DNA from 2 places in the Ferdinandcohnia sp. FSL W7-1320 genome. Region 2 is predicted to be linked to the other one. Evidence: a T-box and tRNA genes for the amino acid it is inferred to sense, from the RefSeq annotation. Region 2 holds a T-box; the other holds one or more tRNA genes.

Region 1 (6,490 bases), 170 kb from region 2:
AGCTTGACTGCGAGACCTACAAGTCGAGCAGGGACGAAAGTCGGGCTTAGTGATCCGGTGGTTCCGCATGGAAGGGCCATCGCTCAACGGATAAAAGCTACCCCGGGGATAACAGGCTTATCTCCCCCAAGAGTCCACATCGACGGGGAGGTTTGGCACCTCGATGTCGGCTCATCGCATCCTGGGGCTGTAGTCGGTCCCAAGGGTTGGGCTGTTCGCCCATTAAAGCGGTACGCGAGCTGGGTTCAGAACGTCGTGAGACAGTTCGGTCCCTATCCGTCGTGGGCGTAGGAAATTTGAGAGGAGCTGTCCTTAGTACGAGAGGACCGGGATGGACACACCGCTGGTGTACCAGTTGTTCTGCCAAGGGCATAGCTGGGTAGCTATGTGTGGAAGGGATAAGTGCTGAAAGCATCTAAGCATGAAGCCCCCCTCAAGATGAGATTTCCCATAGTGTTAAACTAGTAAGATCCCTCGAAGATGACGAGGTTGATAGGTCAGAGGTGGAAGCATGGTGACATGTGCAGCTGACTGATACTAATCGATCGAGGACTTAACCAAAATACTTCGAAGATGAATGTAAGTACGTTATTTAGTTTTGAAGGAATGAAAATTTCTTCTTGAAATTTTTTTTGAAGATAGTATAATATATCTTGTCTTTAACTTATCTAGTGACGATAGCGAGAAGGTCACACCCGTTCCCATACCGAACACGGAAGTTAAGCTTCTCAGCGCCGATGGTAGTTGGGGCTTTGCCCCTGTGAGAGTAGGACGTCGCTAGGTTGGATGAGACGGAGGATTAGCTCAGCTGGGAGAGCACCTGCCTTACAAGCAGGGGGTCGGCGGTTCGATCCCGTCATCCTCCACCATATATTTTAAGTTTAATTTGCCGGTTTAGCTCAATTGGTAGAGCAACTGACTTGTAATCAGTAGGTTGGGGGTTCAAGTCCTCTAGCCGGCACCACTTGCGAGCCATTAGCTCAGTTGGTAGAGCATCTGACTTTTAATCAGAGGGTCGAAGGTTCGAGTCCTTCATGGCTCACCATTTAAATTAAATATGCGGGTGTGGCGGAATTGGCAGACGCGCTAGACTTAGGATCTAGTGTCTTTGACGTGGGGGTTCGAGTCCCTTCACCCGCATTATGCGGAAGTAGTTCAGTGGTAGAACACCACCTTGCCAAGGTGGGGGTCGCGGGTTCGAATCCCGTCTTCCGCTCCATGGCATTACTTGCCGGGGTGGCGGAACTGGCAGACGCACAGGACTTAAAATCCTGCGGTAGGTGACTACCGTACCGGTTCGATTCCGGTCCTCGGCACCATCTAATAAAATAAAAAAAGTGCGCCCGTAGCTCAATTGGATAGAGCGTCTGACTACGGATCAGAAGGTTATGGGTTCGACTCCTATCGGGCGCGCCATTTTACGGGAAGTAGCTCAGCTTGGTAGAGCACTTGGTTTGGGACCAAGGGGTCGCAGGTTCGAATCCTGTCTTCCCGACCATTAACAAAATTGGGGCCTTAGCTCAGCTGGGAGAGCGCCTGCTTTGCACGCAGGAGGTCAGCGGTTCGATCCCGCTAGGCTCCACCATTAGAATTTTAAATAATTACTTTAATTATGGCGGTGTAGCTCAGCTGGCTAGAGCGTACGGTTCATACCCGTGAGGTCGGGGGTTCGATCCCCTCCGCCGCTACCATTTAAAATTAAAAATTCTAGGACCTTTAGCTCAGCTGGTTAGAGCAGACGGCTCATAACCGTCCGGTCGTAGGTTCGAGTCCTACAAGGTCCACCATTTACAACCTTATATATGTGGAGGAATACCCAAGTCCGGCTGAAGGGATCGGTCTTGAAAACCGACAGGGGTGTTAAAGCCCGCGGGGGTTCGAATCCCTCTTCCTCCGCCATATTTTTTAACAAATATATGGTGTAAGAAAGTCATATTTTATAAACCTTCTATATATCGCTGGGTGGAGCAACGAGCGTTGCATCATCGATATACTGCGAGTTGTCCCGACGGACATGCTTCAAGAATAAGCTTGAAGAGGAAGGGGACAGTTATTTACTTGCATAGCGCATAACATAAACTTTATAAATTCTATTATCGCGGGGTGGAGCAGTCTGGTAGCTCGTCGGGCTCATAACCCGAAGGTCGTAGGTTCAAATCCTGCCCCCGCAACCAAAAAAAAGTGTTGACAAGCACAAGAAGTTATAGTAAAATAATTTTTGTTGTTAAAAATGGTCCCGTGGTGTAGCGGTTAACATGCCTGCCTGTCACGCAGGAGATCGCCGGTTCGATCCCGGTCGGGACCGCCATATTTTGTGGCTCAGTAGCTCAGTCGGTAGAGCAAAGGACTGAAAATCCTTGTGTCGGCGGTTCGATTCCGTCCTGAGCCACCTTTCTAATTTTATAAACTTTAATGGCGGCTGTGGCGAAGTGGTTAACGCATCGGATTGTGGTTCCGACATTCGTGGGTTCGATTCCCATCAGCCGCCCCATATAAAAAATGCGGGTGTAGTTTAATGGTAAAACCTCAGCCTTCCAAGCTGATGTCGTGAGTTCGATTCTCATCACCCGCTCCAATTTATACAATGGGCCTATAGCTCAGCTGGTTAGAGCGCACGCCTGATAAGCGTGAGGTCGATGGTTCGAGTCCATTTAGGCCCACCATATATAATTATTCCGCAGTAGCTCAGTGGTAGAGCTATCGGCTGTTAACCGATCGGTCGTAGGTTCGAATCCTACCTGCGGAGCCATTTTTGGGGAAGTACTCAAGTGGCTGAAGAGGCGCCCCTGCTAAGGGTGTAGGTCGCGTAAGCGGCGCGAGGGTTCAAATCCCTCCTTCTCCGCCATGTCGAATCATATAAATACTTTTTTCTGGCCCGTTGGTCAAGCGGTTAAGACACCGCCCTTTCACGGCGGTAACACGGGTTCGAATCCCGTACGGGTCATCAAACGTTATGAGAATTTCTCATGGCGTTTTTTTATTTTACTAGATTTCTAGTTTCTTATTTTTTTACGGTTACAAAAAGAAAAACACCTGTTGCCAGGTGCTTAATCTTGAGAAATGATATCATCTTCTATTTTCTTTGCGGGGTTGTCTAAATCTACATCTGAGAAGATTCCGGGTGATATTCCACGGAACATGTCAAATGCTAGAATTTTATCATCTGGGGCATCAAATAGTGGAGCATCGGGTTTTTTATTAACGTCTTCTTTACGTTTCATCTTCCACACCTCCATTTATTATCTTCCCAGTTATACTTATATTTATTCTATCTGTTATCACCGTTTAATAAATTTCCGATTCCTCCTAGAATACTTCCTTCACCTGTGCTTCCCCCATTTCTAGGTGCACTTGCGAAGATACGGTCTGCCATACGGCTAAATGGCAATGATTGTACCCAAACTGTTCCAGGGCCACGTACAGTTGCGTAGAATAAACCTTCACCACCAAAGAAAGCTGTTTTTATTTTCCCTACATATTCGATATTGTAATCTACTTCCTTCGTCATCCCAACTAAGCAGCCTGTGTCTATTCGAAGGATTTCACCAGGTTGGAGTTCTTTTTTATGTATGGTTCCACCTGCGTGTAAAAAGGCTAATCCATCTCCTTCTAATTTTTGCATGATGAAGCCCTCTCCACCGAAGAAACCAGTACCTAATTTGCGTTGAAAGTCTATTCCGACTGATACTCCTTTTGCTGCACATAAAAAAGAATCTTTTTGACAAATCACTTTTCCACCTAGCATGCTTAAATCAACCGGGATGATTTTTCCAGGATATGGGGCAGCAAACGAAACATGTTTTTTGCCCATATGGCTATTGGTAAAAACTGTCATAAAAAGACTCTCACCAGTAAGGACTCTTTTACCTGCACCAAACAGTTTACCTAATAAACCTCCACCTCCAGATTCTGAACCATCACCGAATATGGTTTCCATCGAGATTCCATCTTCCATCATCATCATGGCTCCTGCTTCCGCAATAACACTTTCACTCGGATCTAGCTCGATTTCAACAAATTGCATGTCATCTCCATATAGTTTGTATTCAATCTCATGAGCGTTCATTATACTCTTCCTTTCATTAAAAATGATATATAGAAATAATTCGTCATTTGCTTAGTATCTTCCTTTAAGCTTTTCACTAAGTATGAAAATAATGTCAGTCTATTGGAGATTTCAATGACAAAATGAAAATGAGATATTATAATATATTTAGAATTTTCTTGAAATAGTTAGTCTAAGGAGGAGTTTATGAGTTCAGAAGTCGCAGTAAAAAGACGTATTTGGCCCAGAAAGAAAAGATGGAGGGTTATTTTAGTATCAGGAATTATAATCATCCTCCTGCTTGTCGCAAGTATTTTGGCAGGCTATTTATTTTTGAGAAAGAGTTTACCAGAAATTGAAGGTACAATTAATGTTGCTGGTATTACTGATGAGGTTGAAGTGATTCGTGATCAAAATGGGGTTCCCCATATAAGTGCTAAAAACACTCACGATCTGTATTTTGCACAAGGATATGTAACGGCTCAGGACAGGTTATTTCAAATGGATCTAAGCCGTAGACAGGCATCAGGAGAGCTCAGTGAGGTAATTGGTAGCTCCCTAATTGAACAGGATAAATATTATAGAACTCTTGGCTTACGAAGAGCAGCTAAAATCTCGTACGATGGATACTCGACAGAAGCGAAAGGTGTCTTACAATCTTATGCAGATGGCGTAAATGCTTTTATTAAGGAAGCAAAGGAGAAGAATACATTACCCGTCGAATTTACTCTTGCCGGATATGAACCAACGGAGTGGAGTCCTATAGACTCACTCACGATAGGTAAGTATATGGCTTATGATTTAGGAGGTCATTATAAAGGTCAAGCCTTTCGTTATTACATGGCACAGCATGTGTCAGAAGAAAAACTACTTGAATTATTTCCTACATATCCTGAAGATGGGGCAACAGTTCTTCAAGTAATGAAAGAAAATCCTATTGATATTTCCAAAAGTATTGCACAAGCTCCTTTCCCAAATGAATTTAATGGGAGTAATAACTGGGTGGTTAGTGGAGAAAAATCTGAGTCAGGTATGCCGATTCTAGCGGATGATCCTCATTTAGCTTTGGCTACTCCGTCGATTTGGTATGAAACGCATTTACAAAATAATGAGGTAAACGTAAGTGGTGTCATTTTTGCAGGTGTTCCAGGAATTATATTAGGACGTAATGAACATATCGTCTGGGGAGTTACCAATGTAGGTCCTGATGTCCAGGATTTATATATTGAAAAAAGAAATCCAGAAAATCCAAATCAGTTTGAGTATATGGGGAAGTGGGAGGATGCAAGAATTATTGATGAACCAATAAAAGTGAAGGATGGAGAAACAATTCCTTATCAAGTTCAGGTAACAAGGCATGGTCCCATTATTTCAGAATTCACTCATGACCACAAGGAAGAAACTGCTTTAGCTTTAAGATGGACAGCTCTCGATCCTTCGACTGAACTTGAAGCGGTGTTGATGTTTAACAAGGCGAAGAGTTGGGATGAATTTAAAGAAGCTCTTACATATTTTCATACCCCTGCTCAAAATTTTGTTTTTGCAGCTACGGATGGAACCATTGCTTATCGAGCGAATGGGTTAATTCCTATTCGAAAAAAGGGAGATAGTTCGATACCTGTACCAGGTTGGACGGATGAATATGAGTGGGAGGGTTTTATTCCATGGGATGAACTTCCAACAATTGTGAACCCAGAGGAGGGGTTTATTTCTACGGCAAATAATAGAATTGTAACAGATGATTATCCATACCATATTACGAATACTTGGGCACAGCCATATCGTCAACAACGTATACGGGATGTTTTAACGAGTAAGAAGAAACTTTCGGTTGATGATATGCTTCAACTACAGTTTGACCAACATAATTTGCAGGCGGAGGAATTTGTACCGATTTTTCTTGATGTATTAACAAGCAATAAAGAAAAGCTAAGAGATATTGATAAAGAAGTCTTAAAGCGGTTTGAAGGATGGGACTCTGTAGATCGAAGAGAAGATGGAGAGCCTTTAGTCTTTCATAAATGGATGGAGGAATTCGCGAATGTTTTGTTTGAAGAATCCATTCCAATTGAAATTGATAACTTGTTTGAAGGTAAATCCCAAATTGTTGACCAAATGATTAGAAATGCTGCCAAAGGGGATGAAGGTGTATGGTTGAGTGAAGCTGGTGGTTTAGAGCAGGTAACTCTAGAGTCATTCAAGCGAGCTGTTGATTTTGCTGTCAAACAACAAGGGAAGCATCCGGGTAAATGGAAATGGGGTGAATTTCATAGGGTTCCTTTTAATCATCCGTTGTCGGCAATTTCTCCGTTAAACTATCTTTTTAATCATAATGAATTTGTTCCAATGGGTGGTAGTGGAGTATCGGTAGCTGCTGCAAGTTTCAATAGAAAATCAGGAGCTATAACACATGGAGCTGCATGGCGTTCCGTAATTGACCTATCA
Region 2 (6,490 bases):
TGCAGGTGGTGGAACAGATGCTGGAGCAATCCACATTACATTAGAAGGCGTTCCATCATTAGCGATTACAATCGCAACCCGTTACATTCATTCACACGCAGGAATTCTTCACCGTGATGATTATGAAAATGCTGTTAAGTTAATTGCAGAAGTAATCAAACGTCTTGATCAAGAGACTGTCAACAAAATTAAATTTGAATAAGAACAAGTAAAGCCGATGAGTTTATCATCGGCTTTTTCTAACTACTGCTTTAATCCTTGCTCTAATGTTGCAAGCATTTCTTGCTTATCCTCTTGGCTTGCATTTTGCCAAATGACTTCAAACAAAACACCTAAACCAGGAAGCATTTTTTCTTCGCCACTTTGGATAGCATCTACTATTGTATCTTCTAATTCAGCCTGAGAATTTCCTGTGACATTGTGCTTTACAGCATGTCTTAAGTTTAAGTTCATTCACATGCACACCTTTCATATGTAACTTTTTCTTTACTATGATTTACGTTATACCGTTTTATTATGTATCTTTGTTAGGATATAATGGAAAAAGAATTAGCAAAAAGGAGCAATTGACAAATTGAAACGAATCGAATCAAATAAAAATCCTCAAATAAAACAATGGAAAAAACTACATACAAAAAAGGAACGTGACAAATCAAGAACTTTTATGATAGAAGGATTTCATTTAATAGAAGAGGCATTAAAAAGTGATGTAGTCATCCAAGAATTGATTATAAGTGAAACAACAGACATCCCATCAGAGTGGATTGTAGATGATTTGTCAATCACGATTGTGACGGAAAAAATCATGCAGGAAATAAGTGATACTGATACTTCTCAAGGAGTTGCTGCAGTTTGTGAGCAATACTCGGTAAAAGAAGGTGGAAAGATCTCTAGGCTCTTATTAATAGATGCTGTACAAGATCCCGGTAATCTAGGGACGATGATTCGAACGGCAGATGCAGCAGGAATTGATGCAGTCATTATTGGTGAAGGAAGCGTTGATGTCTATAACTCAAAGGTCATTCGTTCTACACAAGGCTCCATATTTCATATACCTATTATTAAAGAAAATCTTCACGACACTATCTTAAAACTTAAACAAAATGGGATTAAAGTATATGGAACATCTTTAAAAGATGCAGTTGATTATAAACAAGCGTCTGTTGGAGAGTCATTTGCATTGATTGTTGGAAATGAAGGAAATGGAGTCGAGCCAGAATTACTAGATAAAACAGATCAAAACCTTTATATCCCAATCTTCGGTAGAAGTGAATCATTAAACGTTGCAGTAGCAGCAGGGATTTTACTGTATCATTTACGATAAAGAGGGGGGAGTATAATAAACGACTTTTTCGGAAGTTCCGTTATCGGAGACCCGTTTCGGTGGTTAGCTCTTTCACATGTTGTGATGTTAGGCTTATTGTTTGCTTCAGGGATAGTTTTATTTATTTTTCGAGCAACACTCACAAAGAGAAAATCAGCAATCCGTTATTCCTTAGCTTTCTTTTTATTAGCAAGTGAACTATCGCTTTACATATGGTATTTGAAAACGGGAGTATGGGATCCAGTAGATTCATTGCCATTTCAGCTATGCTCAATCTCATTGTTTTTAAGTATCATCATGTTGTTAACACGAAAGTTTTTTTTATTTGAAATTACGTATTTCCTAGGCATTGGTGGTGCTCTACAAGCAATGCTTACACCAGAGCTTGCTTATGATTTTCCACATTATCGCTATTTTCATTTTTTTCTAGCACATATCGCCATCATACTAGCGAGCTTGTACATGATTTGGTATGAGAATTGTAGGCCGGCTTTCACATCTATTTGGAAGGCATTTGCTGCTTTAAATGTTATTGCAATAGTTGTCTTTTTTATTAACAAAGCAACAGGTGGAAATTATATGTTTCTCGCACGAAAGCCAATAAATCCAAGCCTAATCGATTTTTTGGGTCCGTACCCTTGGTATATTTTATCCTTGGAAATAGTCGCATTGTTTATGTTTTTTATTCTCTATCTCCCATTTATACGAAAAAAGAATTAAAATGGGTTTGATTTGTACAACAAAGATACGTATAATATAATTTATATGCTTACATAAAATCTGTGTTTTAAAAAGTCGATGCTTATCATTTGGTGACTTTTTAAACATCCTTATATCGTAAAAACAGTGATAGAGACCAGTAACTTTCCACTCACTATCTAGGGAGAAAATGCCGAGACTGCAAGCATTTTTATAGAAGAAGAAAGTGAATTCACCTCTTGAGTTGGCACTGGGACCGTTTTGTCATTCAAAACGTAAAGGTGTACCGGCATTTGCCGTTATCGAAACGAAGTGAACAATTAGTATTTGATAATTGTTAACAAGGGTGGTACCACGAATCTAAACCTCGTCCCTTTTTTGGGATTGAGGTTTTTTATTTTGTCTTGATGTCTAGCTCCAGGCGCCATCGGCTCGAGGTCACAAGCCCATGCCAGGATGGCTAGGATTCCAGTGCTATGCACAGGACGTGTATACTTTTAGCTGGAATTGGGGCGCCTTGTGCTTTTCTAAGAAAAAAGGAGGAATTATGAATGCAAGAAAGATTACTTGAGCTGAAAGAAGAAGCTCTGGCAAAAGTCGAAGCTTCAACGAATCTTAAAGAATTAAACGATATTCGTGTTGCGTATTTAGGAAAAAAAGGACCTATCACTGAAGTACTAAGAGGGATGGGCAAGCTTTCTGCCGAAGAGCGTCCTAAAATGGGTGCGCTTGTAAATGAAGTAAGAGAGCAAATTACTGAAAAATTAACTGCAAAACAGGAATTACTTGAAAAAGAAGAAGTTGAAAAAAGACTTGCTTCTGAAACAATCGATGTGACCTTACCTGGAAGACCGATTAAGGTAGGTGGACCTCATCCACTTACTAAGGTAATTGAAGAAATTGAAGATCTTTTCCTTGGTATGGGTTATTCAATCGCTGAGGGGCCAGAAGTCGAGAAAGATTATTACAATTTTGAGGCCTTAAATTTACCGAAGGACCACCCAGCAAGGGACATGCAGGATTCATTTTACATCACTGAGGATATTTTACTTCGTACCCAAACGTCTCCTGTTCAAGCAAGAACAATGGAAAAGCATAAAGGAAAAGGACCTGTAAAAATTATCTGTCCTGGTAAAGTATACCGCCGAGACAACGATGATGCGACACATTCCCATCAATTCACTCAAATTGAAGGATTGGTTGTGGATGAAAACATTCGTATGAGTGACCTTAAAGGTACTTTAAATACGTTTGCAAAGAAAATGTTTGGTGAAGATCGTGAAATCCGTCTACGTCCAAGCTTCTTCCCATTCACTGAGCCTTCAGTAGAGATGGACATCTCATGCTTTAAATGTGGTGGAGATGGCTGTAATGTTTGTAAGAAAACAGGCTGGATTGAAATTTTAGGTGCTGGTATGGTTCATCCAAATGTACTTGAAATGTCTGGATTTGATTCAAAGAAATATACAGGCTTCGCGTTCGGAATGGGCCCAGAGCGTATTGCAATGTTAAAATACGGAATTGATGATATTCGTCATTTATACACAAATGATAATCGTTTCATCAAACAATTTAATCGGGCTTAAGGAGGGAAAAAACATGTTTGTTTCATATAAATGGTTACAAGAATACGTTGATTTATCAGGTGTAACTGCTGAAGAATTAGCAGAGAAAATCACTAGAAGTGGAATTGAAGTTGAAGGTGTCGATCATTTAGGGGAAGGCATTAGCGGAATTGTTGTCGGTCATGTATTAGAATGTGAGCAACATCCCAATGCTGATAAATTAAATAAATGTCAAGTCGATTTAGGTGAAGGTGAACCTGTTCAAATTATTTGTGGTGCACCAAATGTTGCAAAAGGCCAAAAGGTGGTCGTGGCAAAGGTAGGAGCTGTACTTCCAGGTAACTTCAAAATCAAAAAGGCGAAGCTTCGAGGTGAAGAATCAAATGGTATGATTTGTTCCCTACAAGAGCTTGGCATTGAATCAAAACTTGTTTCAAAAGAATATTCAGAAGGTATCTTTGTATTTCCACATGATGTTGTGCCAGGAGCGGACGCGATTGCCCAACTAAATCTTGATGACAAAGTTCTTGAGTTAGGACTAACACCTAATCGTTCTGATGCTATGAGCATGTTGGGGGTTGCTTATGAAGTTGCAGCTATTCTAGGCAGAGAAGTTAAACTTCCACAACCAAAAGTAATAACCTCAGAGGAAAAAGCGGAGGATTATATTTCAATTGCTGTTGATGCAAACGAAGATAATCCATTATATGTGGCGCGAGTTGTAAAGAACGTTAAAATCGGTCCATCACCATTGTGGCTTCAAGCACGCCTGATGGCAGAAGGAATTCGACCACACAATAATGTAGTTGATATTACAAATTATATTTTATTAGAATATGGCCAACCTTTACATGCCTTTGATTATGATCGACTAGGCTCTAATGAAATTCTTGTAAGACGTGCAAATAACGGAGAAAAGATTACAACATTAGACGATGTAGAGCGTACATTAACGAACGAACACCTTGTTATTACAAATGGAACGGTGCCAGTTGCCCTTGCAGGTGTAATGGGTGGAGCAAATTCTGAAGTTAAAAATGACACAACAACAGTATTAATAGAGTCTGCTTATTTTACAGGAAGTACAATCCGTAAGTCTTCTAAGGATCACGGATTACGCAGTGAGGCAAGTGCTCGCTTTGAAAAAGGAATTGATCCTAATCGTACTCGTGAAGCAGCTGACCGTGCTGCTGAGCTAATGGCAGAGCTTGCTGGCGGTGTGGTTCTTGATGGTGTTGTAGCAGTTGATACTCTTGATATTCAACCTGTAGAAGTATCGGTTTCACTAGAGAGAATTAATAAAGTGTTAGGAACTGAGATAACAAAAGAAAAAGTAGAAGAGATTTTTACAAACCTACAATTCCCATATACTGTGGATAACAATACGTTCCATGTTACTGCACCAACTCGCAGACCTGACATTACGATTGAAGAGGATTTAATCGAAGAAGTTGCGCGGTTATTCGGTTATGATGAGCTACCAACAACACTTCCAGTTGGCGAATCAAATCCTGGCAGATTAACGGATTACCAAGCTAAGCGTCGTTTAGTTAGAAGATATCTAGAAGGTGTAGGCTTATATCAAAGCACCACATATTCACTTACTAGTGCTGAAAAAGTTACTAAATACGCACTTGAAAAAAGCGAACCTATACGTTTGGCAATGCCAATGAGCGAGGAACGTAGTCTTTTAAGACTTAGTCTTCTTCCTCATTTATTAGAAGTTGTTTCACATAACCTCGCTCGCCAGATTGACAGTGTAGCTACTTATGAAACGGGTGCGGTATTTATTACTAGACCTGGCCAGGAACTACCTGAAGAGAAAGAACATCTTGCGATAGCTCTTACAGGTTCGTGGTTATCACCAACATGGCAGGGTGAGAAAAAAGCAGTGGACTTCTATGTGGTTAAAGGTATTGTAGAAGGTCTATTTGAAAAGTTAGGTCTTGGAAATAGAACATCATTCCTTCAAGCAAGAGTGGAAGATATGCATCCTGGTCGTACAGCTACTGTATTATTAGACAATAAGGAAATCGGATTTATTGGTCAAATTCATCCAAATGTCCAAAAAGACTTAGATTTAACACCGACTTATGTGGTTGAATTATCATTAAAGGATGTCTTGGAAGCAGATGTAGAAGAAATACTCTACCAGCCAATTCCAAGATACCCATCAATGACTCGTGACATCGCACTTGTCGTGGACAATTCAGTTGCTGCAGGTGATATGAAGCAGGTCATTATTGAAGCGGGTGGAAAGTTACTCCGCGATGTTACGATCTTTGACCTATATGAAGGAGAGCGTATGGAGCCTGGGAAAAAATCAGTTGCATACTCGATCAAATACTTTGATCCAGAACGTACTCTAACAGAGGAAGAAGTAACAAAAGCACATGAAAAAGTACTAAAGGCAGTTGCAGAGAAATTTGATGCAACATTGCGTTCATAATAAGAATGGAGTGGGAATTGTAGCCCACTCCATTTTTAATTTGTCTAGCTTCAGACGTCGTCGGTTCTCTGATCTAAGCCTAATATTTCGGAAGGTTGGGGGCATCTTATGCTTGTCGACCAAAGTTGCCCTCCTTTCTTATCTTATATCCCAGCTATTTTCTTCGCTTTTCCTGTGTTTGCAAAATGTAGTTTGGTATACGTGCGCAGTGCACCAACACCATGCTTTTTTATTAGCTTAGCTGCAACAACATCAACCTGAGCACCGGCCCCTTTTTTTAACTCCAAACCGCACTTCTCACTTAATTTATCAAATTCTTTTATGAATGCATAACGAGCGATAATTGAAGCAGCAGCGACTGATAGGTGTACGCCCTCAGCCTTTGTGCTGAAATAAACCTTATCCTTAATTATTTCCTTTTGACCAGAAAGATGTCTAAAATACACGTCTGGA

What was found. A T-box is a leader RNA that pairs with one kind of tRNA and senses whether it is charged. The one in region 2 lies ahead of pheS (phenylalanine--tRNA ligase subunit alpha), so its partner is inferred to be a tRNA-Phe.
Region 1: it encodes a tRNA-Phe, which carries the amino acid that the T-box ahead of pheS (phenylalanine--tRNA ligase subunit alpha) is inferred to sense. The anticodon was not compared.

Annotation. Positions count from the first base shown of each region.
Region 1 is NZ_JBBPAM010000001.1:1,372,806-1,379,295, forward strand. It holds rRNA gene NST91_RS06880 (23S ribosomal RNA) at 1-561, shown strand, start outside; rRNA gene rrf (5S ribosomal RNA) at 668-783, shown strand; tRNA gene NST91_RS06890 (tRNA-Val) at 794-869, shown strand; tRNA gene NST91_RS06895 (tRNA-Thr) at 889-964, shown strand; tRNA gene NST91_RS06900 (tRNA-Lys) at 970-1,045, shown strand; tRNA gene NST91_RS06905 (tRNA-Leu) at 1,060-1,140, shown strand; tRNA gene NST91_RS06910 (tRNA-Gly) at 1,145-1,219, shown strand; tRNA gene NST91_RS06915 (tRNA-Leu) at 1,231-1,319, shown strand; tRNA gene NST91_RS06920 (tRNA-Arg) at 1,340-1,416, shown strand; tRNA gene NST91_RS06925 (tRNA-Pro) at 1,422-1,498, shown strand; tRNA gene NST91_RS06930 (tRNA-Ala) at 1,510-1,585, shown strand; tRNA gene NST91_RS06935 (tRNA-Met) at 1,615-1,691, shown strand; tRNA gene NST91_RS06940 (tRNA-Ile) at 1,711-1,787, shown strand; tRNA gene NST91_RS06945 (tRNA-Ser) at 1,807-1,899, shown strand; tRNA gene NST91_RS06950 (tRNA-Met) at 2,098-2,174, shown strand; tRNA gene NST91_RS06955 (tRNA-Asp) at 2,233-2,308, shown strand; tRNA gene NST91_RS06960 (tRNA-Phe) at 2,317-2,389, shown strand; tRNA gene NST91_RS06965 (tRNA-His) at 2,416-2,491, shown strand; tRNA gene NST91_RS06970 (tRNA-Gly) at 2,502-2,575, shown strand; tRNA gene NST91_RS06975 (tRNA-Ile) at 2,587-2,663, shown strand; tRNA gene NST91_RS06980 (tRNA-Asn) at 2,675-2,749, shown strand; tRNA gene NST91_RS06985 (tRNA-Ser) at 2,755-2,845, shown strand; tRNA gene NST91_RS06990 (tRNA-Glu) at 2,873-2,944, shown strand; gene NST91_RS06995 (hypothetical protein) at 3,048-3,221, opposite strand; gene NST91_RS07000 (TIGR00266 family protein) at 3,269-4,066, opposite strand; gene NST91_RS07005 (penicillin acylase family protein) at 4,253-6,490, shown strand, end outside.
Region 2 is NZ_JBBPAM010000001.1:1,547,101-1,553,590, forward strand. It holds gene NST91_RS07800 (M20/M25/M40 family metallo-hydrolase) at 1-202, shown strand, start outside; gene sspI (small acid-soluble spore protein SspI) at 244-453, opposite strand; gene NST91_RS07810 (TrmH family RNA methyltransferase) at 575-1,324, shown strand; gene NST91_RS07815 (YwaF family protein) at 1,367-2,044, shown strand; T-box leader at 2,162-2,401, shown strand; gene pheS (phenylalanine--tRNA ligase subunit alpha) at 2,575-3,609, shown strand; gene pheT (phenylalanine--tRNA ligase subunit beta) at 3,623-6,037, shown strand; gene rnhC (ribonuclease HIII) at 6,181-6,490, opposite strand, start outside.